Regions from separate parts of the Virgibacillus sediminis genome, predicted to be linked through region 2. Evidence: riboswitches for the same ligand, from Rfam matches in the RefSeq annotation. Region 2 holds a riboswitch; each other region holds the start of a gene.
What was found. Region 2 has a riboswitch for thiamine pyrophosphate ahead of ACFODW_RS00530 (3-oxoacyl-ACP reductase). Riboswitches for the same ligand answer to the same signal wherever they lie in the genome.

Region 1 (7,732 bases), on a different contig from region 2:
GATGACCTCATTGATGATTGGACTGATCTCCTCCGCGTACTTTTCCAGGATTTCTGTAACAGCAGGGTCTCTCTCATATTCACTTTGACTGACAAAGACAACCTCTGCTTCTTTACTTACAACATCCCCGGTTTCCCGGTCGATTTCCAAATCCACATCCGAAAAAGCTTTTCCATACTCTGAGGCTTGGACAATCAATTTATTATCAACTATTGCATTATTGACCTGGTGATTATGGGCCGCAAATATCACGTCAACCCCATCATCTACGGTGTTTGCCAATTCAGCCGCCTCACCTGTTGCACTTTCTCCTGATTGATATGCCGGCATATGGGCAAGGACAACAATTGCTTCCACACCCTGGGCAGTCAATTGATCTACAGCAGTATTTACTGCTTCTGCTTCATCGGTAAACTCCACACCTTCCAGGGAAGAGGGCATGACCATATTAACTGTTTCTTGTGTGTTCACGCCGATGAAACCTAGTTTCTCCCCATCGACTTCTTCAATATGATAGGCATCCAGTAAGGCATCCCCTGACTCCTCATCCACACAGTTGGCACAAAGGACAGGGAAGTCCATTCCATCATACCCCGCTGTACCAGATCCTTCTGGATGCTCACCTCCATTCACCATACGGAGCAGCTCATCCACCCCTTCATCAAATTCGTGGTTCCCGACGGTACCTACGTCAAACCCTATTTCTTCCATGATTTCTACCGTTGGTTCATCTTGCAACAGCCCTGACACCGGTGAGCTGCCGCCGATCATATCCCCGGCATGAACCATTAATGTATGCTCATTCTCCTCTTCCCGAGCCTTCATGGCCGCCGAGGTATAATCGATTCGGCCGTACAATTCCCTGTTTCCGTCACCATCCACGTCCAACATGTATTCCTGATCAATTTTCCCATGCAGGTCGTTGACACCGAGCAGCTGCACCTCCAGATTGTCGGTTTCCGTTCCATCCTGTACAGGCGCAAAACCGAATGATTCAGCTTCTTCGGGACTTGCAAAGAAAATTCTGTTTCCTACTGGAACTTCTTCCCAATCTTCCGGCTGAACGTACATCTTGGTTTCAGAATTTCCGACATACCGCTGGAATCCCTTTTGGTCATCATTGGCACGGAAGACAAACGGAAGCTCCATCAATGGTTCTTCAGGATCCCAAATCCCCTGTCCGGCCTCTTTCGCTTCTTTTACCGCTTGTTGGTATGCAGGATATGCCTCTTCATCAACCGGTGCGATGAAATAAGTCGATGCATAACCCTGTTTCACCATTTCCAGATTGATATTGAGGTCATCATCTTTCCTAATCACTTCCGCTAAGATCCGGCCATAATCATCGGTCGGTTGATCCCCGACTTTGAGGAATATCTCATCACCAGGCTGGATTAGTTCATTGAGATAGCCGGTGGCCAAATCTCCAAAATGCTTCTGGTTCTCATTGATTTCCTCCCTGTCCGGGTCACCATTTTTTGAAGGGTAGGTTTCCGGCGTATCCATATTCACAAACCGTACACTCGTCTCTCCAAAAACTGGCTCTTCCACCCGGATGGTGTCCCCGTCCGTCACACTTGCTACTGTTGCTTCATAATATCCGGCTGCTGTCGGAGCTTCAGGCTGATCCTGCGCTGTCTGAATATCCTCCTGACCTGTCGGTATTAGCTGATAACTGTCATATTGACTGACAATACCTGTTACGTTATACCATTTATCAGCTTCTATGGCTGTTATATCCATGGAATTTTCCATAATCCGAAGTGTCGTCCCATGGAAATCCGCATCTACCATGGACACATTGTAGCCGCCACCCGCAGGAGAATCGGGAATATTGCTGATAAACCCGTTCACCTCGACCAATTCACCCTCATAATTCTCTGCTATGGCCGGGTCCTGCAGGTCTTTTAAGGTAATCTGCTGTACCTCCGGCAAATCATATCCTTCTTCCAGCACTTCAAGTTCAGAAGGGATGATTTCCTTCAAACCCTTATAAGAATCAAGTTTACCCGTCACCTTGACCAGGTCCCCTTTAGTTACGTCAGGAATTTCCCCTTGTTCAAAGGAAAACAGGTTGATCCCCGCTGTCTCATCCTGTATGTAGGTCGTAAACTGTTCTCCATTACTGATGGCGGAGCTGTCGGCCGTGACAACACCCTGCACGATAACGGAAGTTCCATCCACCAGCTCCCGTGTTTCTTCAATACTATATTCTTCCGCATCCTGCTCAGGGTTGTCGCCTGAATCTACCGGTGGACTCACCGGATCCATGCCATCCATCGTATGGCTGCCGAGATAATCGAAGGTGTCCTCATCATGAACAGCCCATTCGTTTGGATTATAAGTGGAAGTTGGAGAAATTACAGAAGGTTCCCTGGTCATTGTTACCTCCTGGCCGTATGTCTCCCCGACCCCAACTTGCCCTAGTACATCTAAAGCCTCTCCATTCTTACTGAGTACCACTGCATCATCGCCGTTAAAATTGATGACAGAGGACACTATTTCATCGGCTTTGTCAAGGATGGCTGTATCTGCATCCGAATGGGCCAACACAAGGACATCCCCATTTGCCAGGCTGCCCTTCAATGTAATACTGTGGTTGGGAGATTGCGCCGCATTACTGTACAGTTCAAGCTGATAATCGGAAAGTTCCACCTCACTTCCCGTCCCATTATAAATTTCAATTGCTTTGTTATGAGAACTTCCCTCCACATATTCCGAAATGAACAACTCATCGGCTGCTGTGCCGGCCTCTTGCTCCGTTCCGGCTGCACTGACAGTGGCTGCCGGAGACAGGTTGGATAACACCACCAAACAGACTAGCACTAAGTACATCATCTTTTTCCGGGAAAAATAGTCCATAATCAACCTCTCTTTCCTATTAATAGTATTTTTCCCTTCTAATATTACATATCCATTGATAAAATACTATTAATTATTTGTAAAATTTTGTCAAATTTAGTGCTATATAACTACAAATAGAAAAAACCGTTATTGGTACCTATCGATTTATAAAATAACGTAAATTTTTTGCGAAAACCCTTGAAAAATTGTTCAATCCCATATATAATTTATTCTTGTGATGGCCGATATGGGGCATTAGCTCAGCTGGGAGAGCGCTTCGCTGGCAGCGAAGAGGTCAGCGGTTCGAGCCCGCTATGCTCCATCACCAAAGAGAAGCTTCCTTACTATAAGGAAGCTTCTCTTTTTTATTTCCCTCTGCAATTCCTTTGTTTACCTTTCCTTCCATGCGGATATATCCATTGTAAACTATTGAAAAGGAAGTGTACTTATGCTAGCAGTTACTTTCCAAGGAAAAGAGTCTATGAAGGCAAAGAAAGTGGACACTCCGGATATAGAAGAAAACACGGATGTTATCATCAAAATTACGGCAAGTGGCATTTGTGGGTCTGATTTACATTTGTATAAAGGGGGAATCACCCCTGAACAAGATTACGTGGTCGGACATGAGCCCATGGGAATTGTAGAGGAAACAGGTTCTGAAGTAACCAAACTCAAAAAAGGGGATCGTGTAGTCATTCCATTCAATATTGGCTGCGGAGAATGCTTTTTCTGCAAAAACCAAATGGAAAGCCAATGTGACAATTCCAACCCGCACGGGGAAGTCGGTGGATTATTTGGTTTCGGAGAGCAGAACGGCAACCATCCGGGTGGCCAGGCTGAATATTTGCGTGTTCCTTATGCAGATTTCACCGCTTTTAAAGTTCCTGAATCAAGTGAACTGGAAGACGAGCAGGTACTGCTGCTCTCCGACGTCATCCCAACCTCCTGGTGGAGCGTAGAAAACAGTGGTGTAAAAGAGGGAGATACTGTTGTGGTACTTGGGTCTGGACCTGTCGGCCTTATGACGCAGAAACTTGCCCGGTTGAAAGGCGCTCAGCGGGTGATCGCAGTTGACCAAATGGATTATCGACTAGAACATGCCAGGAAAACCAACCAGGCTGAGACTTATAACTTTAAAGAAGAGGAAAAAATCGGGGAGTTGCTCAAGGAAGAGACCAAAGGTGGAGCCGACGTAGTCATCGACTGTGTTGGTATGGACGGGACTGTTCCGCCTAACACAGAGTTCGGCTCTGAAAAAGATAACCAGTTCGGCACCATCAGCCCAATTGTAACTGCTTCCCAGGCTGTACGTAAATTCGGTACTGTTCAACTTACAGGTGTATATGCTACAGAAGCAAATAATTTCCCTATTGGAGACTTCTTTACCCATAATGTTTCTTTAAAGATGGGGCAGGCTCCCGTCATTCATATGATGCCTGAGTTATATAAAAGGATTGAAAATAAGGAATTTGACCCGACAGATATTATTACGCATAAAATGAAGATAGAAGACGCTGCTGATGCTTATGATATGTTCGATAAAAAAGAGGATAACAGCATCAAAGTAATCTTCAAACCTTAGAACTGAACAAGTATGCTGACAAATAGCTACACTTTTGTTATGCTAATATAGAAAATTCTATAAAAGCAAGAACTACTAGGGGTGCCGAAATACAGGCTGAGAGGAAAGATGGACTTTCCGACCCTTACGGACCTGATCTGGATCATACCAGCGGAGGGAAGTAGTCGACAATTTGTCAATCTATTTTCAGCTTATTCAAGCCAGGTCCTGCATGGGATCTGGCTTTTTTGGTTTCCGAAAGAAGGGAGAATACAGATGAATCGTACACATTTACTGACATTAATGGCTGTATTCATTGCAATTGGCACTATCACCTCCCAATTGCTCTGGTTTCCAGCCGGCATAGCCAAAGCCTATCCGGTACAACATGCTATCAATGTCATGGCTGCCGTCATCCTGGGCCCTGGCCCGGCGGTAATTATTGCCTTCATGATCAGCCTATTAAGGAATATGCTGGGACTCGGCACCTTATTGGCCTTTCCTGGGGCAATGGTGGGAGCCCTGTTCGCCGGCCTGCTTTTCCGCTGGTTCGGCAAGAGAATCTGGGCTGCAGCCGGAGAAGCTTTGGGAAGCGGGGTTATCGGGGCTTTGTTTGCCGTCCCTTTTGCCAACATTTTGATGGGCAGTTCTGCGGGTGCCCTTGCATTTATCCCGCCATTTATCATTAGCAGCACTACAGGAGCCATTATCGGCTGGTTTATCGTGACAAAGCTATCAACCAATAATGCATTGGAGATTACAGGGAGGAATACACAATGAAACAAATACCATGCGCTTTGACAATTGCCGGTACCGATCCCAGCGGCGGAGCGGGAATTCAAGCTGATTTGAAAACATTCCAGGAATTGAAAAGCTATGGAATGTCAGTGATCACTTCGGTGGTCGCCCAAAACACAACAGGTGTTCAGGATGTCCTGCATATGACACCGGAAATGATATCCCGGCAACTTGATTCTGTCCTTACTGACATGCCGGTCCACGCATTCAAAACCGGCATGATCGCCAACATTCCTATGATGGAAGCCATCTCAGAGAAAATCATAGACATCAAGGGACCGTATGTGATGGACCCAGTAATGGTGGCTACCAGCGGGGATGCCCTCATTGAAAAAGAAGCCCGTGCTTTCCTCCGCGAAAACCTGCTGCCACATGCAGACTTGGTAACACCAAATATACCAGAGACAGAATTTCTGCTGGATAAAAAAGTTGAAACTGTTACGGATATGAAACTGGCAGCTAAAGAGCTAGTACACACATATGGAGTCGGAGCTGCATTAATTAAAGGCGGCCATATCAAAGGCGAGGCAATAGATTTCCTGTATGACGGCCAAGATATCCATTCCTTTTCCGCTCATCGAATTCACACTACCAGTACCCATGGGACAGGCTGTACTTACTCAGCAGCCATAACGGCTTACCTCAGCCAGGGAAAACCATTGATAGAGTCGGTGGAGTATGCAAAGAGGTTTATTACAGCATCTCTTCAGCATGCTTTTGATCTTGGTACTGGCAACGGACCGACAAACCATTGGGCTATCAGGGAGGAAGGTTTTAGACAATGAAGGTAGAGATCATTAAAGAAGTAAGAGAACATCAGCCATTAATACATCATATAACCAATCAGGTAGTCATGAATTTCTCGGCAAATGGACTTCTCTCCTTCGGGGCCTCTCCAGTAATGGCCAAGGCCCAAGAGGAAGCAGCAGAAATGGCTTCCCATGCGGATGGACTGCTCCTAAATATCGGAACACTGACATCCGGTGACCTGGAAGCCATGATTGCTGCCGGTAAAGCTGCCAACCAAATAGGCATACCGGTAGTATTAGACCCTGTAGGAGCAGCGGCCACCACTTGGCGCAGCCAAGCTGTTAAAAAAATTTTGGCTGAGGTGCATCCTTCCGCCATCAAAGGAAATGCCGGAGAAATGGCCCACCTTGTAAACATCCCCTGGGAAACTAAAGGGGTAGATTCGACTGGTGAGGGAAACACCGAAAACATTGCTGCTCAAGTTGCAGACACCTATGACACCACCGCTATAGTTACAGGGAAAAAAGATATTATTTGCCAAGGCAACAGAATTATTGAAAATAATACAGGAGACCCCTATCTATCAAAACTGACAGGCGCAGGATGTTTATTGGGCTCCATACTGGCTGCCTGCCTGACAACTGGCCATTCTGCCGATCAACAAGCACTTGCTGCCGTCAATTTCTATGGTTTGGCAGCCGAATATGCTGCAGATTCTCCGGATGTTAAAGGGCCCGGCACATTTATGTCCCGGTTCATTGATGCTCTTTCCAAGGACCCCGCCAAGTTGAACAGGAGGGATATAGATGAATGATAAAGTCCATCAGCTGCTCAGAAAGTATTTCATCATGGGGAGCCAGGACTGCCCCCGTGATCCGCGGGTCATCCTTGCAGAAGCCGCTGAGGCTGGGATAACCGCCTTCCAATTCCGGGAAAAAGGGAAGGGCTCGCTTGAAGGAGACGAAAAAAGAGCATTGGGAAAAGAACTGCAGCACATATGCCGTTCCCATCATATTCCATTCATTGTGAATGACGACCTCCATTTGGCCAATGAGCTGGATGCTGACGGCATCCATATAGGTCAGAACGACAAGCCTGCAGAAGAAGTCAGGAGGCTCTTCCCGGATAAACTCATCGGACTTTCCCTATCCAATGAAGAAGAACTGTCCACGAGCCCGCTTTCCTTTGTTGATTATATCGGTGCAGGTCCGGTTTTTTCTACAAGTACTAAATCCGATGCCAAAAGGCCAGTAGGTACTGAGTGGATCAGTACTTTGAGGGAAAAGCATCCTGCCATGCCCATTGTCGGAATAGGCGGCATTTCCCCGGCCAACGCCTCTTCAGTCATAAAGGCTGGAGCAGACGGGGTTTCGGTGATTTCTGCTATTACCCGGGCAGATAACATCGCTTCCGTGGTGGACTGTTTGTAAATAATTCCAGTCAACGATCTCCGCTCCTGCCTATTATGTTAATTTTACTCCCATAGTAGGTCGTTCTCCCATATAGTATATGGAAAACATTTTTTGGGAGGGCATTCTATGAACCATCGTCCATGGCCGCCTTCGGATGAAGAGAGGCAATTTAATTTACCACAGTTCGTTTGGAACCAATTGTTCGGCCAAGGAGGACCAGGCCTCGGTCCTCCGGGTGGATTCCCTGGAGGGCCAGGAGGTTTCCCGGGTGGACCGGGAGGACAGCCTGCAGGTGCTCCAAGCACCCCGCCACCACCTTTTACTCCAGATCAGAATCAATTTCAGTTGTATGCGGTGGATCCTGGAG
Region 2 (7,732 bases):
TGTTCCATGGATGCCACCAATTGTTCCTAACACAAAAACATTTTTTTCGGATGCAGCTTGCTTGGCGATTTGGATAGCCTTTGTGTTAATCTCCTTTACCTTATCTTCCAGTCCAAAACGCGCCAGTTTCACATAATTCGCCCCATAGGTATTGGTTTGAATGAGATTGGAACCTGCATTAATATAAGCCGTATGAATATGAGCAATTTGTTCTTCATGTGTAAGGTTCAATTCTTCAAAACATTGATCGATACCGTAAGAGTAAAGTAATGTTCCCATCGCACCGTCGCCAATTAGAAATCCTTTCTCCAGTTCCGTCAGTAAATCCATGTACTCATACCACTCCTTTCATTTCTGCTGGCAGCTGAGAATTAACCCCATTATTCGAATATTCATATTTGTCTACCTGATATGTACATCGTAACATAGTCCAACCGCTATAACGTAACGGTTATAACTAATAACCCGTTATAACTACAGGCTATATCAAATAGGAATGCAAATGCCCATCGCCCTTCACTCATAGAGGCAGGCGACGGGCTCTCAGGCGAATGAAAAGCGCATTGTGGAAGAAGTAGTTTTGTTGAAGAGGGTTATTGTTAATCGCTTATTGTTGGTATTTATGACTTTGGATGGGTGATTATTAGAGATTGTTTTGGTTCATTATCCTGCCAGTTATTTTAAGTATATTGATTTACATTTTCAGTCATCTTAACATAATAATCCATGCGCCCAGGGGTGATATCAGAATAATACGGTTCTTTCTTATGCAAATGAACCATCTTCTTGTTTATGGAAAGATACAAACATCTATGAGGTTTTCATTCCCAGCCAATATAGGGTATAATAAGAATATAATCATTGCACAAAATAAAAAGAGGCCGCTAGTGCGGACACACTAGCGGTCATGTACAACAGCCCTTCAAGGGGGCGGCTCACTATAGAGTAGTTGGAAATAATCACCCTAATCGCTTGCCAGGCTTAAGGGGTGGTTATTTTTTATGACTCGATTGAATCGTAACCATCAATGTCCCAAAGGAAATCATCAGAACCAACGATTCAAATACCGTCATGAGGCATCACCCCCTTCCGTCATGGAAGTCAGTGAGTGAGCCACCACCCATGAAAGCCTTGCTGTACAAAATAACTATAGCAAAGATTCCATATTACTTACAGTTTAGCAGAAGAGTGGTCATTTACCGTCCATCAAATTACCAAACATAAATTTATGAAAGAAAGTGTACCGCTTAGATGCGGTATACTTGAAAAGAACAATCATTAAACTTCGCCAACTGTGATATATACTTCTTCAAGCTCGTTGATTTCAATGACCGGTTCAGATACATTTTCATCAGTGGTGTCCCTTGTTTCTGTGTTCAAAAGGTTCTTATACCGAATTAGCCATTCTTCAGAGTAGAGGAAAGCACTTATACTTCCTGGTTAAGGGATGTCAGCTTCTAATCGATCTTTCCAACTTTTTTCAAGGCCTTTTCGTCAAGGATAGATTAGAAGAAAAATAAACTTGAAATCTTATGAGAATTCCATGCTCTTTCAGCTTCATGGAATCTATCTATTTTATGATTCTTCGGCTTCGTCTTTTTTGTCAAAGTTACCAGTTTATTTACTCTCAAGTATCATAGAAAATAGAACAACAAAATACTGCCCAGTTTACTGGACAGTATTTTAATATAATATTATTTTTTTGGAATTTTAAAGGGCGGTAGCACTCATCTGACCTACTTCTGCCTATCGCCTCTTCGCTTAATTTCCGGCATATTAGGCTTAGTAGTGTTTTTAAAAAATTATGTATGCTGATATAAACAATTACGCCCCTCCAATGGCGAATTGGGCTTTACTGCTCAACTGCGCCCAATTGCAGAACTAATCATCAATGTATTTCCCATTTTTTTATTTGTTATTTATTTTACCCTAATACATAAATCATTGTCTGAATCAGTAAGTCCAATTATTATTACCCTTACGAGAATATTCCCAAGTTTTGATACTAATACATTTCTTACCTTTTAAACCAGTACAGTCATTTTACAGTTAATTTATTAGGTTAATCCTAAATGTTCACGGAAGGTGTGCCCTTCGTAATTCTTTCTGAAAATACCTCTTTTTTGCATTTCAGGAACAACTAGTTCAACAAAGTCTTCTAAACTACCGGGTAATGTAGGAGGCATAAGATTAAATCCGTCAGCCACTCCAGCTTCAAACCAGACTTCCATCTGATCCACAATTTCATCGGGTGTACCTATCAGCGTGTGATGTCCACCGCCTGCACTTAGATATCCTAATAATTCTCTTACTGTAGGTCGAGTATCATTAATAATTTCTAGTATCGTTTCGTAACGTCCAACTGGACCAGTAAATTCTTCTACTGGGGGTAATTGGGGTACTTCTTTATCAATTTCCCAATTAGAACAGTCATGTTGAATAAAGAAACTCAATCGTCTTAAAGCTGTTTCAAGAGGTAATTGCTCATCTAATGCTGCTTTTTTGGCTAAAGCTTCTTCATGAGTACGGCCTACATAGGTTACTAAGCCTGGAAATACTTTAATATGTCTATTGCCGTCTTCGCTTTGTTTAACTTGTCCCTCTAATTTTTCACGGAATTTTTTTGCTTGCTTTAAGTTCCACGACACTGAATAGACTGCGTCGGCATATTTTGCGGCTAGCGCAATGCCTTGTTTAGATGCCCCTGCTTGCATTGATACTGGTTTGCCCTGTGGGCTTTTTGGCGTGGTGGATGGACCATACACTTTGAAGTAGGTACCTTCGTGATTAAAAGGCTGGATGTTTGAAGGATTTATCAATTTTCCTTCTTCTCGATGATGTAGAAACTCACTGCTGTCCCATGAAAGAAATAACTTATTCATTAAAGCAGCGAATTCATCTGCCTTCTCATAACGTTTATCATGTGACGGTAGTTCTTCCATACCATGATTTAACGCCTCAAAATCAGTCATTGACGTAACGAGATTCCAACCAACACGTCCTTTTGTAATATGGTCTAAACTTAATAGTTGTCGTGAAGCTGTAAAAGGATTAGAAAAAGTACTTGAAATTGTTGAAACTAATCCCACATAATCAGTCACTTGTGAAATAGCAGTTAAATTGATTACTGGATCAAACCAAAACGCTGGCATATCACTTGAATCTTTGCCTTGAAATGACTGATTATCAGCAAAGAATACTGCGTCAAAGTAACCTTTTTCTGCTAACTGTGCTAAAGATTGGTAATAGGAAATGTCTCCAATACGTTCAACGCTTGAGTCAGGCATTAACCAAGCAGCTTGATGGTGTCCACACTATTAGTTCATTGTCAAACCGCCGTCTACTGTGAAATTTTGCCCTGTAATACCGTCCGCATTTTCCGAAGATAAATAAGCAACCATACTGGCTACATCTTGGGGTGTGGTCACCTTCTTCAATGGCGTTGATTGAGCAATTAAGTCGAATACTTCTGGTGTTGTATCGGCACTGGCGTCAGTCATTTTTAATAACCCGCCTGAAACTACATTCGCTTTTATACCATATAGTCCTAATTCAGAAGCGATGTTACGTGTAAAACCTATTAATCCAGCTTTAGCTGTTGTATATTCATGGTAGGGTACAACAGGATTTTGATATAAATTAGTACCTATACTTATAATACTTCCATTTTGTCGTTCAATAAATTGAGATATGACGCTTTGAACTACATTAAATGCTGCTTTTAAAGTGCCATCTAGTTGTTTTTGGTAGTCATCCCAAGTGAGTTCTGTGAAGGCTTTCTGTTTATTTGGATCAAACTTGAAGTCTACTAATGCATTGTTGACTACAACATCTATTTGACCAAAATATTCAGTTGCTTCTTTTATCAACTTATCTACTTCCTTACGATTTGTTACATCAGCCTGAATTGCAACAGCGTTCTCTTGACCAATCTCAGAAACAAGCTTCTCCGCAGCATCTTTGCTTTTATAGTAATTGATAACCACTTGAAATCCTTGTTGTGCCAATGTCTTTACAATAGTTGCTCCTAAACCTCTACTACTGCCTGTTACTAATACTGTTCTAGTCATCATAACAACTCCTATATTTTTAATTTTGATATTTAAAAAATAAAATGATAAATAAAATAAAAAACCATTTCTAATGAAAGAAATGGTTTTGAATTCATGTATTGTTAAAAAACACCATATAAATAAGGTATAACAATCTATTTATGTACCACTTCCCTTCGCTAGTATTACCTAGTGCAGGTTCAAGGGTTAAGACAAATGTCTCTCTCAGCTTTTTAGCACCCCTAGTGTTACCACTTATAAAGTTTTCTACTACTCATAGTCACATAATTCCAATTTAAAATCAAGGGTTTTATTTTATATATATTCAAACTTACAGTTATTACGTTGTTATGGAAACAACATTCCACATTATCTCAAAGCGTGGGCCGATAAACACCTTGAGGCAATTTACTGTAGAGCATTATATATTAAAAGCATTTCAACATTTCCTTTGGAAAATCGATGAACGGGTTCCGGTTTCCTTGAATTTCATAGATAGCCTGGTTGCGATGTTTTTCATAAAGATCAGGGGGGAATTTCTGGTGCCAATCTAATAATAATTCCATGTCGATACCTTCCTTATAAGATGATTCTATCTCGTCAGGATACCTGATTAAAAAATACAACATGGCTCTCGCCACTGTTCCTTTGCCACTTTCAGGTTCAAATAATCCCTCATTTGCCTTTCCACACTTCTCTTCTACTCGCTTCGACATCAATTTTTCTGGTTCATAATCCTTAAAATCATAGTAGGGATAATTGCTTCTTATAGAATTACAAACAGGTTCACATGTAAACAGATGATGGAGATCCCCTCGCATTGGTTCTTGCTTATTAAACCAGGACTGTGGGACGGAATGTTCACAATTATATTTAAAATTTTTCTCTATCAGTTCCCATTGAATAGCTAGCTGATTTTGATTGCCGTCAGTCATCTTTTGAAGGGCTTCTTTTCGTCTTATGGAAATGGCATAGTCCTCTTTGATCACTTCTTCCGCTTTCCTTCTTCTACCTGAGTAAATGCTTGTAAGATTACCATCAGGACGTAGATCAACCCAAGGGTAAAGATACTCGCTCGGGTCGTAACTTACCTCGCTCATGTGGGTATCCCGGAGAAATTGCTGTAATGACTGAATCAGTTCGTTGCCATCAGCGTTTTCAAATTCGATATTCTTATAATATTGCTCGATCTTTTGCTTATCTGTTTCCTCGTCATAATATTCTCTTTTGTCTTTCTGTATATTTTCTTGTGTTTCTCTAAGCTGAGAAAGAATGATATTCATTTGCTGAGGATTTTTGGTAGTGATGACCTTTTTATCAGGGGATAAACTCATATATATTCCTCCTTATACCAGTAGAATTAAAACACCATAAAATATCCTTATTAGGATGCGGGAAGGATAAAAAGCGTTAGATGCTTTGGGTTAACAGGGGATGAGCCCTTATGGATATAGTAGCACTGGAGGATAGTGGCAACAATATGTCAAAATTACCAATCAATTTGTGCTATTAGTTCATAATCTTGGTATTGCTGGTTTGCTGGTCATTATGATGGATATGAATAGGACAGAGTTAGAGAAAAACAAAGGGATGAGCTGGTAGAACCGATATTATCGGCAGAAATACAGGAGACGGTTGGGGAATTTCACCTTTTGTCCACTCGATATCAAGCATAACACTTATATCTGATGCCCCCCTCACCTAATACTCGTTTATCACTTCCTTTTCCCCTCGGTTTAAATAAAATGGGAGAGAACGAATAAATTTCTTAGTTAACTTGATAAAAGCCGATGTGCGATCACCTCTCTCGTCTTTGTTGCAATAGCTATGTGCCAATATTCCGAATGGTGTGTTACAATAGAAGTATAGAATCGGCTAATACTGATAATCGGAGATGATATCAATGGGTATCACAGTCATGTTCATGATTCTCGGGACGGTCACACCGTTTATTTTCCTACACGTGAGGAGAATATTGCTAGCAGTGATCCAGTCGATATTGCTTGTTGGCATGTGGTTTTACTTTATTCGAGTGATGTTTATTCAGGCACCTGCCTTTTTTTCCATCACATGGATCATGTTTTATGCCAGCCTTCTATTATCGGCCGTTGGCTGGGTGTTATTCATCATCCATTAAGCTAATACGTCAAGGACATACAATAACAACTATCAAAACAAAACACACATTTAAAACCTCTCTCCTATTGCCGGAGAGAGGTTTTAAGGTGTATCACTAATTCTCTAACTGTTGAAGCTGCTCTTGGGGTTTTTGGCCATCCCCGCTGCTGCCTTTCTCCTCATGCATGAATCCGAATGACATAGTAAACAGAGAGCCCGCTACGAGGATCGCAAATACGACCGCTCCATGGAACATCATGTTCCATGGCGTATGACCGGCTCCCCGTTCGGTCAAGTGCATGAACAAGAATAACTGTATGGCTGCTTGAATCACCGCGAGCAAGAGAATGGCTGTGACTATCCACTTCACCGGCAGTTCTGAACCGAGTGCCGCCCATGCTGCAACAAGTGTCAGTACAATAGATGTTCCATAGCCAATAATATGCTTTACCGGGAGTCGCCTTGAACGCTTTGTCATATTAAACCACCATCCCAATCAGATAAACCGCTGTGAAAATAAAAATCCAAATGACATCTAAAAAGTGCCAGTAAAGTCCGATGACGAATATCTTCCGGCTGGTAACGGCAGTGATACCACGCTGTCCAAGCTGAATGAGCAGCATAATCAACCAGCCGATTCCGAACGCCACATGCAGGCCGTGTGTTCCGGTCAGGACAAAGAAAGCCGACCAATAAGCACTCGATTGCAGGGTCGCACCAAGACTGGCATAATGGTAAAACTCGTACATCTCCAATCCCAGAAAGCTGAGACCAAGAAACAGGGTGATGGCCAGCCATGTCATGAGCCCTTTTAACGACCCATGACGCATTTCATGTACGGCGATTCCGCATGTAAAACTGCTCGTAAGCAGAATGAAAGTCATTATAAGAGTGGTGCCCGGTTCAAACAGTTCTGCGGGGGCAGGAGCTTCGGCAGTGCGGCCAAACAATACGGCATATGTCGCAAATAATGTGCCGAACAAAGCCATCTCAGCCGCAAGGAAAATCCAAAACCCGACGATCGCCATTTCGCCTTCTTCTGTCTGATACTCCAGCGGCTTGCCTTTGATTTCCTGTGCATTCATCTTATAACCCCCTTGCCGATCGTTCTGTCCGCTTTATATCTACCACATCAATGTAATAGCCATCGTTATAGTCAAAGGAACGAACCACCATCATCACCAGAACCCCGGTCAAGCCGGCAATTGCCAGCCAAATCCATTCAAATACAAGTGCAAAGCTGGCAAAGAATAGCATGGACATCATGATGAACGGCTGGCCAGTGCTGTTCGGCATGTGAATGGGTTCAAGTTTTGTTTCATCATAAATCACTTCATCTTTTCGTTTCATTTCCCAGTACGCATCATGGGAATCGACATGTGGCACAATGGCGAAATTATACGCCGGTACCGGTGTCGGTGTAGCCCACTCCAATGTCCGTCCGTCCCATGGATCACCCGTCGTTTCTCGCTTGCTGTGACGGTAGCTGTAATAAATGTTATAAACAAACACGGCAAAACCAATTCCCATACCGAATGCGCCGACCGTCGAAATGGGGTTCA
Region 3 (7,732 bases), on a different contig from region 2:
AGCGGCCATGGAAGGTTCGGTCATATATCTCAGTAATATGAATGAAGAAGGTATGGAAGTACTCGCATACAATCTGGAAAGTGCGGAAAAGGGAGAAGCGCAGCAGGTGATACAGCTGCCGTTGACGAAAACGGAGAGGAGGGGAGGACCACCTTCCGTTGTGAAAGGTGGAAAGCTGTATTTGGCGGGTTACCAGGAATCAGTTCCAAGTGTTTTCGTAGTGGATTTATCTGACGGTAATGTCTTGTATGAAGGTATAGTGGAGGCTGGCCAGAATAGAGGAAAATTGCACATCAATGAATTAATGGTGTATTAGAAAATGCGGCCGGATTTTCATTCGGCCACATTGTTATATAATTTATCCAGTTTCTCTTCCAAAAGACCCATATGAATAATTCGTGCTTCCCGCAGATATTCCTTGCCATCCCAGAAAACAAGCAAAACCGGTACAGTGAAAATGGAAAAGCGCCCTGCCAATTCCTCTGTCTGCTGCACATCTGCGTGCCCCAGCTCCATGGCAGGGTACTTATCCATCAACTTCTGGACTTGGGGTTTGAGACCATGGCATACGCTGCAATTAGGTCGGGATATATATAGGAGTGCCAGCTCATTTTCAGCAATCCATCGATCAACTTCTTCCAGGCTGCTAAGGTTGTGGAATTCTCTCAAGAACATTCACCTCCATTTATAGTTTGAAGCGATTATAGCAAAGTATTTGACCTAAGGGCATCTGAAGAGGTTTATCATCTCCAATTATAAGGAAAATGTCTATAAAACCTGAAGAATGGGGTGAAACAATGGGTGCAAAAGACAAGGAAAGGATTAAGGATAATAAAAGCAGAGCAAATGAAGAAGAACGAAGTGAATTGGATGGATTCAAAGAACAACAGCTGGTTGATGATATGCCGATGGAGGATTTGAAGATAGAGCAGAAACACGAAAAGGAAAAGCATAACTCTCAAGATGCTTCTCAAAGTGAACGCAAATATACCACAAATGATGGAAAAGACAATTAAAATCACTAAAACCTAGTAAACCCCCTGTACCCAAATTGGTGCAGGGGATTTTTTAGAGTGCAAGAAAGTTGCCTAACATACAGATATCATACCAATAGAGATCAAAACTTCCTACATAATTTTCGCCCGATTGTGTTATCGCTGCATTTTTTGTATAATAAATGCTCATGTGAAATCGAGGAGGAAGAGGAGAAAGATGGAGAGAGTGAAGTCAGGGCGGAACAGGAAATTTGAGTTTCCGCATGTATTTGTTATTCTATTCAGCCTAGTGGTTATAGTAGCTATTGCTACATATTTTATTCCTGCGGGAGAATATGAGCGGGAAATGAGTGAAACAGGAACGGAGACGGTAGTGGATGGTACCTATTCCACCATAGAGAAGACGCCGGTCGGTTTCTTTGATATTTTCCAGTCCATCCATGCTGGAATGGTCAACTCAGCGGAAATCATCTTCTTCATTTTTATCGTAGGAGGGGCATTTGGTATTTTAAACGCTACCCATGCGTTGACAGGGGCATTTGGTTCATTGTCCAAAAAGCTTGCAGGAAGGGAAATGCTGATTATACCCATTACTATGAGCGCCTTTGCACTTGGTGGGGCCACTTTCGGTATGGCTGAAGAATCGATTCCCTTTATCATGATCATGGTGCCGGTTGCCATAATGATAGGATTTGACTCGATGGTCGGTCTTGCCATGGTGCTTGTCGGTGTCTATGCTGGATTTATTGCTGCTTTTATGAATCCATTTACAGTGGGGGTCGCACAGGGGATATCCGGGCTGGCGACATTCTCAGGGATGGGTGTACGGGCTGTGTTTTTTGTCATTTTCCTTGCTGCAAGTATTGCTTATGTCATGATTTATGCAAGGAAGATCAAGAAAGATCCGTCCAAAAGTTTGGTATATGAGGAAGACAAGCAAAGAGAAACAGAGGTGAATTTAGAGGAACAGCCGGAAATGACCAAACGGCAGGGATTGATTGTCGGGGTGCTCATTCTAACCGTCATCGGGCTTGCCCTCGGGGTTACGCTCCAAGGATGGTATATGCAGGAGATTGCCGGTTTATTTTTATTGATGGGAATAATTGTTGGGTTCATTGCAAGGATGCGGGTAAATGAGATGGCCCAGTCTTTCCTTAAAGGCTGTGAAGAGCTGGTAGTAGGAGCGCTCGTTGTCGGATTCGCCTATGGCATTTTAGTTGTCCTCCAAGATACTAATACAATTGACACCTTGCTTTACAGTATATCATCCATGGTATCTGGTTTGCCTTCTAGTCTGGCTGCGCTCGGCATGCTGTTCACACAGAGTCTGCTGAATTTCGTTGTGCCATCCGGCAGCGGCCAGGCAGCGTTAAGTATGCCGATCATGGCTCCGCTAGGTGATTTATTAGGAGTTGAACGGCAGACAGCAGTATTGGCTTACCAGTTCGGTGATGGAATTTCAAATATACTCACGCCCACTGCCGGGGTTCTGATGGCTTCTTTGGCTGTCGCTAAGATCTCTTGGGTGAAATGGGTGAAGTGGGCCTGGCCGCTGCTCGTTATATGGTACATACTAGCTGCAATCTTTGTCACAGTTGCACATTTGTTTATTTGGTAGGAGGGAAGAGAAATGCTTGAAAATATTTATAATAGGCTAGAGGAAATATTCCCAGAAATCGTGGAACTCCGCAGGGATTTCCACATGTATCCAGAACTCTCCCATGAGGAAGAAAAAACACCCGAAAAAATAGCCGAATATTTGAAGGGTCTGGGCATAGATGTTCAGACAGGTGTAGGCGGGCGGGGAGTCATAGGTATCCTCAAAGGTGGTAAGCCTGGAAGGACCATCGCTCTGCGTGCCGATTTTGATGGACTTCCTATCGAGGAGGAGAACGATATAGATTATAAATCCCGAGTTCCAGGGGTCATGCACGCATGCGGCCATGATGTCCATACGGCTTCCCTGCTTAGTGTGGCGAAGGTGCTGAGTGAGGTACGGGAGGAAGTGCCGGGAACGGTAGTCTTCGTTCATCAGTTTGCTGAGGAAGCCACGCCAGGTGGTGCCCAAAGCATGATAGAAGACGGCTGCTTGGATGGAGTCGATGTTATCTATGGTGCACATGTTATGTCTACGGAAGTTTTCGGCACCTGTACAGTAAGGGAAGGTTACTTTTCTTCTGCTCAGGATGACTTTTACATTAAAATATATGGTAAAGGTGGCCATGGCTCCGAACCTCATAATACGGTGGATCCGTTGGTGACGGGAAGCCAGCTGGTCGTGAATCTGCAGCAGATTGTCAGCAGAAGAGTTAACCCTCAAAGTGCTGCAGCTGTGACCGTCGGTTCATTTCACAGCGGAAAAGCCACCAATGTCATCCCTGATACTGCTGTTATTAAAGGAACCGTACGTACATATGACCAGGAAGCAATGGAAATCATTGAACAATCTATGAGGCAGATTGTCAAAAGCACCTGTGAAGCAGCTGGTGCAGAAGTGGATTTTGACTATGTGAAGGACTGCCCATCCATATGGAACGATCCAGAAGAAACGGAAAAGGTCCGGAAGAATGCTGTGACTGTATTTGGGAAAGATGCAGTCCACACGGAGGAGCCAATGCATGGCAGTGAAGATTTTGCTTTTTATCAGCAGGTGGTGCCGGGAGTCTACTTTACGGTAGGCGGAGGAAACCCAGAGATTGATGCTGTTTACCCACATCATCACCCTAAGTTCAAAGTAGATGAGCGGGCGATGCTCCATATTGGCAAGATGTTCGCTCAACTGGTATTTTCTGACAACTAGGAGATGCTTCCGGTGCAAAAACACCAGCTGTCCCGATAGAGGGCGGCTGGTGTTTTTTTATGGAAACTTACTAGAATTGGAAATCAACTTCTGATTCTTCTTGTTGTTCCACGCCTTTCATGTATTTAATCCTGCGTTGGGCTGATGCATTGCTTACTTGTTCGTCGGCATGGTAAGAAGAGCGTACCAATGGCCCGGCTTCACAATGCTTGAATCCTTTCTCTAGAGCGATCTTCTTTAATTCTTCAAACTCATCTGGATGATAGTAGCGTTCTACTTTAAGATGTTTCTTGGTTGGCTGAAGGTATTGGCCAATGGTCATAATATCGACATTATGTGCCCGCAGATCGTCCATTGCTTCAATGATCTCTTCCTTGGTTTCTCCAAGGCCTACCATGATGCTTGATTTCGTCGGTGTATTCGGTGCTATTTCCTTAACCCGTTCAAGAAGCTGGAGCGACCGGTCGTACATAGCGATGGCTCTCACTTTCTTAGTAAGGCGGCGGACAGTCTCAATATTGTGATTGAAAATATCCGGCCCACTATCCATCAGCGTGTGAAGGCTCTCATAGTCGCCCTTCATATCAGAAGGAAGTATTTCAATGGTGGCTGCAGGATTTTGCTTGCGTATTTGCCGGACGGTTTCGGCAAATACCGCGGCGCCTCCATCTTTCAAATCATCCCTTGCCACTGCAGTCACCACAACATGCTTAAGTCCCATCACTTTGACAGAATCAGCGACCCGCTGTGGCTCTCCCCAGTCAAGTTCATTCGGAAGGCCTGTTTTAACCGCACAAAAACGGCAGCCTCGTGTGCAGGTATCCCCTAAAATCATAAAGGTCGCTGTTTTCCGCTCGCTCCAGCATTCATGGAGGTTGGGACACCGTGCTTCTTCACATACTGTGTTCAGTTTCTTGTCGCGCATCAGATGCTTGAGCTTTCTGTAAGATTCGTTGGTATTGATCTTTGTCTTCAGCCAATCGGGTTTACGTATGTACTCTGCTTGCTTCGCCATTATCGACACGCTCCTTCGATGTTTGATAATTCCATGTTTCCGATGAGTATTTTGTCTCCGCCAGCTGATATACTTCGTTCCATTGTGCATCCGACAGGGCCATCGGGTGCAGATTAATGTCGAGCCCATCTTCAAACCCTTTTTTGAATGCCTCCGTCATATCCTTATAGGACAGCTCTTTTCCTGTCAGTTGTGCAATATCCGCTGCTTTTTCAGCAAAGGATTCTCTTTTCCTCACGCGGTGTTTTTCGGATGAGAAACGGAATAGGTCAAATAGCATTTCGGTATCCATGCTTATTGGGATGGAACCATGCTGGAGCACTACGCCATTTTTCCTTGTCTGGGCATTTCCGGAGATTTTCCTTCCGTCTACAACCATCTCGTAGAACGCCGGTTTTTCGAAACAAATGGAGGTTCTCTCTCTTTCCCGCTTTCTTTCAGGAAGGGCATAGTCTGCATCAATTCCAATGTTTCTATAACCTGATAGGACACCCTTGGACAGGATATGATATGCTTCCTGAACAGAGGCGGGTATGGAAGGGTCCTGCTCATTGATCACCAGGCTGTAGGTGAGCTCATTGTCATGCAGGACAGCACTACCGCCTGTCAGCCTCCGGACTAACTCACAGTCGTGCCGCTTCAGAGCTTCCATGTTGATGGATTTCAGCTTTTGAAACCGCCCGATGGAGAGGGTTGGTTTTGACCAGCCATAGAATCGTAGAGTCGGAGGTATCATACCTTTGCTGTGCCAGTTCAACAACGATTCATCCAAAGCCATATTTGTCGCGGCATCATGGAAACCGCTGTCCAGAATAGCCCATTCTTTCTCCAAATTGTTACCTCCTGTTCCGTCACCAAACGGAGACAGCGGCTGAACCCGCAGCCTCAAAAAAAGAGACTGCACTCACGGAGAATGCAGTCTGACAATATATGAAGTGATATGCATATATATCAACTGCACTTTCCCACGCTAGCATTACCTAAATCGGGTGCAAGGGTCAGGGCGAATGCCCCTCTCAGCCGTACCTCTGGCTCCCCTAGTGCTTAAATTTTTTAATTATTCCATATCTATGCTACCTTATATTTCCTTAATTGTAAATCTTGGCGAAAGTCCGATAAAACGAATCATACTTTTACGTTAGTTTGTGTACTATCTTGAATTAGTTGCCTAATTGCTTCTGTATCCCCTTGATGGAGAAGGTCCACAATCTTGCTGCCGACAATCACACCATCTCCAGACTTGCTGAGTTCTATCGCCTGGTTGGCGTTGGATACGCCGAAGCCGGCAAGTACAGGGACATTGCTGTGACTTTTGAGCATTTCCAAGAATCCTTGCACCTTCTCGTTATGCGAGGTTCTCGCCCCTGTAGTTCCAATGACGGAAACAGCATAGAGGAATCCCTCTGATCTTCTGGCGAGCTCAGCGAGTCTTTCATCGGGACTTGTCATTGCTGCAAGTTGGATGAATGCAATATCATTCTCCTTTAAATAACCACTGACAATATACTGCTCTTCCAATGGGAGGTCGGGAATGATTACGCCGTCTACACCTGCTTGTTTGCAGGCCAATGCAAAGCGTTCTGGTCCATAGATAAGTATGGGATTGAAATAGGTCATCAGTATAACGGGTATGTTTCGCTCTTTACGGAAAGAAGCGAGTTCATCCAGCACCATGGAAAGGGATGTGCCCTTTTCAAGAGCGCGGATCCCAGCTTCCTGAATGGTCGGTCCGTCTGCCACTGGGTCGGAAAATGGTATGCCCAGCTCCACAGCAGAAGCTCCGCTTTCCTCAAGAAAGGAGATGCGTTCTTCCAAATTTTCCAGGCCGCCATCCCCAGCCATAATATAGGGTACAAATAGATTTTGCCCCGATTCCTTTCTTTGGTTCAATGTATTTTCCAATTTTGCTTTCCCCATTATTGTTCCTCCTCGATTTTCTCTTTTACTTGGTCTACATCTTTGTCTCCTCGACCGGACAGACAGATCACCAAGGATTCGCCTCTCTCCATCTGCTGTGCCAGTTTGACTGCATATGCTACAGCATGTGCACTTTCCAATGCTGGAATAATCCCCTCGGTTTTTGAGAGATATTGGAATGCCTCCAGTGCCTCTTCATCGGTAATGGAGGTGTAGGCCACCCTTTCTGTTTTATACAGATGGCTGTGTTCAGGCCCCACTCCAGGATAGTCAAGCCCAGCAGAGATGGAGAAGGCTTCTTCGATCTGTCCGTTGCTGTCCTGCAGCAGGTGGGTCATTGTACCATGCAGGATTCCTACTCTTCCTCCGGAGAGAGTGGCCGCATGCTGGTTCGTTTCCAGCCCTGCGCCACCTGCTTCCACTCCATAAAGCTTGACGTCGGTATCTTCGATGAATGGGTGAAACATCCCCATAGCATTACTTCCGCCGCCTACACATGCAACCACTGCATCTGGCAGTTTTCCTGTCTGATCCATGATCTGCCTTTTTGTCTCTTTTCCGATAACAGACTGCAAATCGCGTACAATTTGCGGGAATGGATGGGGACCTACAACCGAGCCTATGATGTAATGCGTGTCTTCTACGTGGCTCACCCAGTATCTGAGTGCTTCGTTCACTGCATCTTTCAATGTTCCGCTGCCTTGAGAGACACCACGCACCTCCGCGCCCAACAACTCCATACGAAATACATTAAGCTTCTGCCGGCGTATATCCTCGTCTCCCATGAACACTACACACTCTAGGCCAAGCAGTGCGCACACTGTGGCGGTGGCCACTCCATGCTGGCCTGCGCCTGTTTCTGCAACTACCTTGTTTTTGCCCATCCGCTTCGTTAATAATGCCTGGCCGATCGTGTTATTGATTTTATGGGCACCTGTATGGTTTAAATCCTCTCTCTTGAGATAAATGTCCGCTCCCCCTAATTTTTCAGATATATTGGCTGCA
Region 4 (7,732 bases), on a different contig from region 2:
TTTTTTTTAATGAAGCAGGGGTATTCTCCAGGAAGTGTGGATTCCCGACGAGCCGGGAGACGACCCTCAAAGAGCTCCCCAGAGTAAGGGGAGCTGCATGGCTAGTTGGCCCCAAGCAGCCCTTTCCCCTTATCATAGAATTCTTTCCTCTCTGGATCTGGTACCAATCCACCGCCGGTCGCCCATGTGATGTGGGTGATATTTTCTGGACGGATCTGCTGCTCCTCCAAATAGGAAGACGCAAGGACCTGCTGAGGCACCGAAAGTCCAGCTGCTGCAGAAGGTTCCAAACTAAAACCCGCCTTATCCTTGGTGATGGCAAGCAGACGGAAGAGTTCGTCATCTTCCACCGTACTAATCCCGCTCACTAGCTGACTGCTGATGTGTGTCGCAAACCGGGATGGCCTGCCGACTGCAAGGCCGTCTGCTTCTGTCCTATTATCGAGTCCGAAGTCCTGGACGCTTTTTCCTGCCCCTTCCCCAGTGCCGATACCAATCAGGACGGAAGGAGAATGGGTCGGTTCCACAAAAAAGCAATGAACATGATCACCGATGATATGTTTCAGCCCGAAAGTCACGCCTCCCGGGGCACCGCCAACACCACAAGGGAGATAAACAAAGACGGGGTGTTCTGCATCGTGGCGGATTCCCTGCTCTTCCAGCTGCTTCTTCAAACGGATGGCAGCCGTACTGTAGCCCAGGAATAGCTCCCGGGAGTCTTCATCATCCACGAAATAACCATGGGGATCCTGAAGCGTCTGTTTCCGGCCTTCCGCAACAGCCAGACTGAAATCGCCCGAAAACTCTTTTACTTCCGCTCCTTTTTCCCGTAGAAGATCCTTCTTCCACTGTCTGGCATCACGGGACATATAAACAGAGACACGGAAACCCAAAGTTGCTGCCAGGATACCGATGCTCAAGCCCAAGTTGCCGGTGGATCCGACACCTATTTTATACTGGCTGAAGAACTCTTTAAATTCAGGACGGGCGAATGCCGAATAATCATCATCCGTACTGATTTTACCTTCTTTCAGTGCAAGATTCTCCGCGTAATGGAGCACTTCGAAAAAGCCTCCCCTCGCCTTGACCGAGCCTGCAACAGGCAGGGAATGATCCCCTTTCACATACAATTGGCCTGGGAGAGGCGTGTCATATAAATCGGTAAGTGCATCCTGGATGCCGGGTATCGCAGTCAGCGGCGATTCGATGATGCCACCTGCCGGCTCAGTTTCTGGGAAGGCCTTTTTGATAAATGAGGCAAACCTCTCCCACAGGCGTTCGGCTTCATAAATGTCGTCCTTGGTGACAGAAGCCTCAAGTTTACTGACCCCTTCCAGCTGCTGATTCAGCCAGAGGACCGGTTCCTTTCTTTGAATCTTTGCTAATTCCGGAAATCTTTGCTCATATTTCTCCATTACTTCTCTGGATATCATGTCGGACTCCTCCTACTCTTCTGAGATTCATAACGAAAGCAACTCTAAGTCCTGTTCGTTAAAAGTGGAAATACGACTTCTGCATATAATATGTGAATAATAGAGCTTCATATGATACCAGCCGCATTTTTCCGGTTCTGGTTGATTAGTTCCAATTGTAACATGGTCCCAGCGGGAGTGTCGCATGTCAGGGCAAACCAGGAGAAGGTGCAGGTTCATCAGGAAATCCGGTAGAATCGAGTCGTGTTGGCATATAGCTGCCTATAGACGGACGAGACCGCCCGCCCTTTCAGCGCAGCAATTCTATCTACAGATTGGTGAATCATCTTTGGATGGGTCACTTGATGCAGAAACGGCCCCTCGAACGGCCAGGGACCGTCCGTTTCCACCATCATTTGATCCAATGGATAATCCCGTGCCAGCTTTTGAATCTTTGGTTTATATAAAACATCAGGTGTAACGGAAATATAATAACCATTCTGCTTCATTCGCTCGACGGTTTTGTCATCTCCCTTGAACCAGTGGAAATGGGCATCCTGGATGGAATGCTTCTCCAACAGGCCGCAGACAAGTGGAGCGTCTTCATAAACAGCATGCAGAGCCAATGGGGCATCCAGCTCACTGGCGAGCTGGATGAACGCTTCCAACAGTTCAATATATGGTTCGAGGGGCAGTGACGGGTCATCCTTAATCAGATAATAAGGAAGACCCACCTCCCCCACCGCGGACATCTCTTCACTGTTCTGTCTGATAAACTGAAGCAAGTCGGCCAGCTCTTCTTCTGGTGGCAATGGCTGTTCGGGATGATAGCCAAATGCCGTCAGAACCTGTGGATACTCTTTAGATAAAGCTAGATTCACACGAGAGGAGGCAAGGCCACTGGAGACCGATATCAACCGATCGATTCCATCATCTTCAGCTTCCTGAAGAATAGCGGCACGGTCTTCCTCCCGGTATGCATCCAGATGAATATGGGCATCGATGATTTTCTTTCGCATGTGGTCCCTCAGCTTTTTACAGACTCAACAGCAATTGGCCAGTTCTCCATTCTATAGGCCATTTCCCAGAAGGAGTATTCATATTGGCTGCTGATCATAAAATGTTCTTTCATCCTGGCACGGTCCTGCTTGGTTACCTCTTCGGCAATCGCATCCAACCGATCGATTTGCTCCATCACTGATTCTTTGAACCAATCGCTCCCGTAAGCATCCATCCACTTCTGATAGACAGGTTCTTCCGGTTTGGAGCCCTTTAAGCGTTCACCAATTTCATAGTAGAGCCAGTAGCACGGCAGAATCGCTGCAATGATATCGCCGAGATGGCCGTTATAGCTTGCCCTGTGCAGATGTGATGTATATGCATAGGCAGTGGGCGCCGGAATGAAATTCTCCTGTTCCTGATCCGTTATCTTAAGCATCTTATAAAAAGTTTCATGCAGACCCATCTCCGCTTCATAGGACCCCTGTGCATGGGATGCCATCCTGCTTGTCGTATAAAAGTCCTGCGCTTTCGCTGCCCCGATTGACTGTGCTTTGGCAAAATGGGACAAATAATAGGCATCCTGCATGACATAATAGCGGAAGCACTCAAGTGGAAGTGTTCCTTCTCCTAATTCTTTGATGAACGGGTGGCTGAAGCTCGCTTCCCAAATAGGGTTTGCCTCTTTTCTTAATTCCTCTGAAAATCTCATCATAAACCTCCTTCAATTTTCCATTGCATAGAAAAACCTCCCTCCCTGAAGACAGGAAGTGGAGGCTGAATATACTGGTTTATGAATAGACGTATCCCATGCCCCACTTCCCTACGCTGGTATAAGCCAGATCAGGTTCAAAGGGTCTTAAAGTACACTTTAATCTCAACCTTGTAACAAGGTTCCCCCAGTGGAAGTTTCACTTATTCGAATGGTATTACCTTCAATATATCATTGAATTGGTAATTGTCAAATACTTGCGGGCAACAGTGGCTAGGAGTTGAGGGTTAGCTGTGGGCAGCCCAGTTAGCAGATAAACCGGACCAACTAAATGAGTGGGTATAAACCACTCCGGAAATACACTTCGGTTTCCGAAGCGGCTATTCCCACTAAACTAGATTTCTAGCTCATTCAGCTTTTTCTTTTGATTAAACACTTTTGTCCTAGCACACAATCATTTTATTCACCGTTTTTCATCAATCGCATTGAATTCAACACAACCGCCAGTGTGGCCCCCACATCGGCGAGAATCGCAATCCACAATGTCAGCCAGCCAGGAACCACCAGCAGAAGTGCAACCACCTTAATACCAAGCGCAAAAATGATATTCTGCTTGATGATCGTTAATGCCTGTCTGCTGAGGGAAACGGTATATGGCAATTTCTCCAGATCATCCGCCATCAAGGCAATGTCCGCCGTCTCAAGTGCCGTATCCGTACCGGCTCCCCCCATGGCAATACCAACTGTCGCAGCAGCCAGCGCAGGAGCGTCGTTCACTCCATCTCCTACCATTGCCGTGTTGCCATATGATTGCCGTATTTCTTTGACAGCTGACAGCTTATCCTGCGGCAGCAATTCTGCCTTCGTATCGGTCATGCCAAGCTGCTCTCCTATCGCGTTGCCGGCAGCTTGATTATCTCCGGTCAGCATTACTGTCTTCCTGATACCTAACGCATGGAGCTTCTCGATGATCGTGCGGCTGGTATGTCTCACCTTATCGGCCACCGCAATGATGCCTGTTATTTCCTCCCTCGTTCCAATAAGCATCACGGTCTTCCCCTCGGCCTGCAAGCTGCCGATTTGTTCTGCATGGGCTTCCACTGGCGCATGAATCTCTTCAAATAAGGAAGGACTGCCAATAAAATAATCGATTCCTTCTATGGTTGCCGAAGCACCTTTTCCGGTGATGGACTGGAAAGCCTCTGCCGTATAATCCACCACGTTTTCCTCCTCCGCCCTGCGGATAATGGAGGAAGCAAGCGGGTGGCGCGAATAAGTTTCCAGTGCTTTTGCCATACCCAAGATCTCCTGTGGTGATTTTTCCCCTAATGGCAAGATATCGGTCACTTCCGGTTTCCCTTCCGTCAATGTCCCTGTTTTATCAAAAGCGATGGCCTGGATGCGACCGGTTTCCTCTAAGTGGATACCACCTTTAATCAGTACTCCATTTCTGGCAGCATTGCCGATCGCGGTTACAATCGCGACAGGGGTGGAGATGACGAGTGCACAAGGGCAGCCGACAACCAGCACTGCCAGGCCGCTGTATACCCATTCAGACCAAGACCCGCCTAAGAAAAGCGGCGGCACTACAGCAACAAGGGCAGCCAAGACAATGATGGCGGGTGTATAGTATTTAGCGAATCGATCTACAAACTGTTGCGACGGAGCTCTTTCTGCCTGTGCCTCTTCCACCAGGTGGATGATTTTGGCAATGGTTGTGTCTTCACTCCGTTTTGTAACCCGGACTTCCAGTGATCCCTCTTCATTGAGCGTACCCGCAAACACCTCGTCCCCGGGGTTCTTGTATACCGGAATCGATTCTCCGGTAATGGCTGCTTGGTTAATGGAAGTGGCACCCTTCACCACTTCCCCGTCCATGGCGAGCTTATCTCCAGGCTTGATCAGCATGATATCGCCGATCTGAACATCCTCGACATCTACTTCCATCAGTTGGCCGTCTCTTCTGAGAGTTGCCCTGTTTGGAGCGATATCCATCAGGGACCGGATCGACTGCCGGGCCTTATCCATGGAGTAATCCTCCAATGCCTCACTCAAAGCAAACAGAAAGACGACAATGGCCGCTTCCGCCCATTCGCCAATGATCGCGGCACCTATGATGGCGATCGTCATCAGTGTCCGCATATCGAACTCCAGTCGGGATAGGTTTTTCAGTCCTGTTCTGAACAAGTCCAGCCCGCCGACCAGTATGGCTGTAATGAATAATCCTATTCCCAGTGGATGCTCATCCCCAGCCTGAACGACAGCAAGGATTCCTCCAATGGTAAACAGCAGGGAGATCAGCGGCAGCAGATTCTCCCTTTTCTTCCAAAAAGGATCCTTCGGCTGTTGGCGCTCCCTTTCCGGATATACCTTGATTCCATCGAAAGCACCAGCCTCTTCCAGTTGCCGGACACTTGCCTCTCCTTCCACCGTCACTTTGGAAGCGCCGAAATTGAGCTGGACATCTTCCACTGTCTGGATGTCCCGAATATTCTTTTCAAATTTTGCCGCACAGTTCGTACAGGACAATCCTTCCAATCGGTACGTCTGTTTAGCTGTTTCCATGTGGACCGCCTTCCTTCGCATGTGTCATCGATATCTCTACAAGCTGACGGACATGGTGGTCATCAAGGGAATAGAACACCATTTTCCCTACCTTCCGCGACTTGGCAATGCCTCTCTCCCGAAGCGAACGCAGATGATGGGAAGCAGTTGCTGTAGAACAGTCCAGGATATTGGCTATATCACATACACATAGTTCGTCTTCCAATGTGAGGGCATAAGTGATTTTCAGCCTGGTTGGATCCCCAAGCGCTTTAAAGATCTGTTCCACACCATTCACTTCCGCTATCCGCGGTTTGACTTGCTTAACCTTCTCCTCATCCGAAAGAAACGTGTCGCAAGAGGAAGCTTCCGGTTTATTTACAAGTTTCCGATTCATTCTTATCACCTTATTCAAATGTTCATTTGATTATAATCTATGACAGTTATCGGAAAATGTCAAACATTTTCCGCATTTTCTTAAGAGGATAGGTTGGTTTTGAGATCGATTTCTTTATGGATGCACGGCTGCCATATACAGAAGCGGCGAGATGGGAGAAGTTTGAGGATGATTTAGTAAAAGTATCAACAAGTTATGAAAATGCTGCACTTGGTTGGTTTGTACCTTTTTATGTGGAAGAAAACCCCATAGAAGATCTGAAACAAAACGCAGAAAAGTATGGCGGCGAAATATATACCATTTCTGAAGGCGTAGGTATTGTGGAGATTTCCAAGGAATTAATGGAAGGTGAAAATATGCAAGAACATGGCTTTGAATTGAGCCCCTCTACTGAAGGTGCCATGATTTCCGTTGTACAAGATAAAATTGACAATGAAGAGCCTGTGGCATTCACTGCTTGGAGACCACATTCCATCTTCGCGCGTAACGATTTGAAGTTTTTAGAAGGCCAAGAAGAGTATTTCAATCCAGATAATGTATATGTATTGTCCTATAAAGACATTGAAGAAGAATACCGGGAAGCATATGAGATTCTATCCAATTGGAGCATTTCCATCGATGAGCTGAACAGATGATAAATGAAAATGAAGAAAACGGTACATCCTTTGAAGAATTAGCTGCCGAATGGATAGCAAACAATCGTGATCAAGGAGATCAAATGATTGGAGAATAACCCCAAGTTATAGTCAGAAAAGATAAAGCAGGTCAGCTTCATGTTGACCTGCTTATTTTTCCAAACTTCCTTTTATCTATTGCCTATTCTAATTATAAATCTTTTGATAAACGAACCATATCTCTTTTAACTGTATACCGTTCTCAACAATCTCATTGAAGGGATCAGCCAATAACAATAATTTCATTGGTACTCTATCGTCTTTATTAAGTTTCCTGATATTCATATTAACCTCTTTCGTAAACCTCTGATTTCGATGTTTATATTCCTTCAATATTGCAATGCTGACAGTCCACCATCTTGATCACGCACCCTGTCCCCTTGATTAAGCTGATTGATTTGTTCTATTATTGCAGGCAGCTCACTCATCGATTTGATGGTAAAATGTGCACCATTTTGTAAAAAGGTTTGTCTTGTTTTAGTGATTGCTTTCTCTTGATCTTCTTCAGACAGCGCATTGAATTCATCTGCGCTTAACCCCATTTCTGAGCTGCCAATAATAACGCCTACTGACCAAACCCCTGCATTGTTCGCTTCTTCTATATCAGGGATTGTATCGCCTACTTTTATGACATTCTTGGCTGCTGTTAATTTTAATGCCTCCATGTTTCGATAAATCATATACGGATACGGCCTTCCGAGAGAATTGGTTCCATCAGGTGTTATATAAAAATCTGGACTATAGCCTTTTTCCTTTGCTTCCGGAACCACAACATCCATCATCTTTTGGGTATACCCTGATGTCGAACCAATTTTCAGCCCTTGTTCTCTTAAGCTGTTTACCGTTTCAACTACCTCTGGCTTAGGATCTGTATATGTTGATAACGAAGCCATCAGAGCAGATTTAAATTTACCATATAAATGCTCTACATCTTGCTCACTGGACAATCTTTCATACTTCTCTTCCCATAATCCAGAAATCCTAGGCATATTCA

Region 1: it holds a riboswitch for thiamine pyrophosphate, as region 2 does, so the genes downstream of both, thiW (energy coupling factor transporter S component ThiW) here and ACFODW_RS00530 (3-oxoacyl-ACP reductase) in region 2, are expected to answer to the same signal.
Region 3: it holds a riboswitch for thiamine pyrophosphate, as region 2 does, so the genes downstream of both, ACFODW_RS03905 (lipoate--protein ligase family protein) here and ACFODW_RS00530 (3-oxoacyl-ACP reductase) in region 2, are expected to answer to the same signal.
Region 4: it holds a riboswitch for thiamine pyrophosphate, as region 2 does, so the genes downstream of both, tenA (thiaminase II) here and ACFODW_RS00530 (3-oxoacyl-ACP reductase) in region 2, are expected to answer to the same signal.

The regions. Positions count from the first base shown of each region.
Region 1 is NZ_JBHRRZ010000006.1:70,545-78,276, reverse strand. It holds gene ACFODW_RS03790 (5'-nucleotidase C-terminal domain-containing protein) at 1-2,862, opposite strand, end outside; tRNA gene ACFODW_RS03785 (tRNA-Ala) at 3,094-3,166, shown strand; gene ACFODW_RS03780 (zinc-dependent alcohol dehydrogenase) at 3,293-4,426, shown strand; TPP riboswitch at 4,494-4,602, shown strand; gene thiW (energy coupling factor transporter S component ThiW) at 4,682-5,185, shown strand; gene thiD (bifunctional hydroxymethylpyrimidine kinase/phosphomethylpyrimidine kinase) at 5,182-5,988, shown strand; gene thiM (hydroxyethylthiazole kinase) at 5,985-6,767, shown strand; gene thiE (thiamine phosphate synthase) at 6,760-7,383, shown strand; gene ACFODW_RS03755 (hypothetical protein) at 7,492-7,732, shown strand, end outside.
Region 2 is NZ_JBHRRZ010000001.1:94,173-101,904, reverse strand. It holds gene ACFODW_RS00545 (bifunctional homocysteine S-methyltransferase/methylenetetrahydrofolate reductase) at 1-330, opposite strand, end outside; gene ACFODW_RS00540 (hypothetical protein) at 993-1,046, opposite strand; partial or broken gene ACFODW_RS00535 (LLM class flavin-dependent oxidoreductase) at 2,058-3,314, opposite strand; gene ACFODW_RS00530 (3-oxoacyl-ACP reductase) at 3,318-4,070, opposite strand; TPP riboswitch at 4,207-4,306, opposite strand; gene ACFODW_RS00525 (endonuclease) at 4,481-5,386, opposite strand; gene ACFODW_RS00520 (hypothetical protein) at 5,956-6,189, shown strand; gene ACFODW_RS00515 (cytochrome C oxidase subunit IV family protein) at 6,286-6,648, opposite strand; gene qoxC (cytochrome aa3 quinol oxidase subunit III) at 6,650-7,255, opposite strand; gene qoxB (cytochrome aa3 quinol oxidase subunit I) at 7,257-7,732, opposite strand, start outside.
Region 3 is NZ_JBHRRZ010000006.1:93,125-100,856, forward strand. It holds gene ACFODW_RS03875 (hypothetical protein) at 1-316, shown strand, start outside; gene ACFODW_RS03880 (thioredoxin family protein) at 334-675, opposite strand; gene ACFODW_RS03885 (hypothetical protein) at 798-1,016, shown strand; gene ACFODW_RS03890 (YfcC family protein) at 1,213-2,613, shown strand; gene ACFODW_RS03895 (M20 metallopeptidase family protein) at 2,626-3,795, shown strand; gene lipA (lipoyl synthase) at 3,866-4,810, opposite strand; gene ACFODW_RS03905 (lipoate--protein ligase family protein) at 4,782-5,642, opposite strand; TPP riboswitch at 5,756-5,859, opposite strand; gene trpA (tryptophan synthase subunit alpha) at 5,936-6,727, opposite strand; gene trpB (tryptophan synthase subunit beta) at 6,727-7,732, opposite strand, start outside.
Region 4 is NZ_JBHRRZ010000002.1:90,434-98,165, reverse strand. It holds gene ACFODW_RS01485 (D-serine ammonia-lyase) at 102-1,433, opposite strand; gene ACFODW_RS01480 (TatD family hydrolase) at 1,652-2,431, opposite strand; gene tenA (thiaminase II) at 2,440-3,123, opposite strand; TPP riboswitch at 3,215-3,322, opposite strand; gene ACFODW_RS01470 (heavy metal translocating P-type ATPase) at 3,583-5,688, opposite strand; gene ACFODW_RS01465 (ArsR/SmtB family transcription factor) at 5,675-6,064, opposite strand; gene ACFODW_RS01460 (glycine betaine ABC transporter substrate-binding protein) at 6,181-6,699, shown strand; gene phnX (phosphonoacetaldehyde hydrolase) at 7,068-7,732, opposite strand, start outside.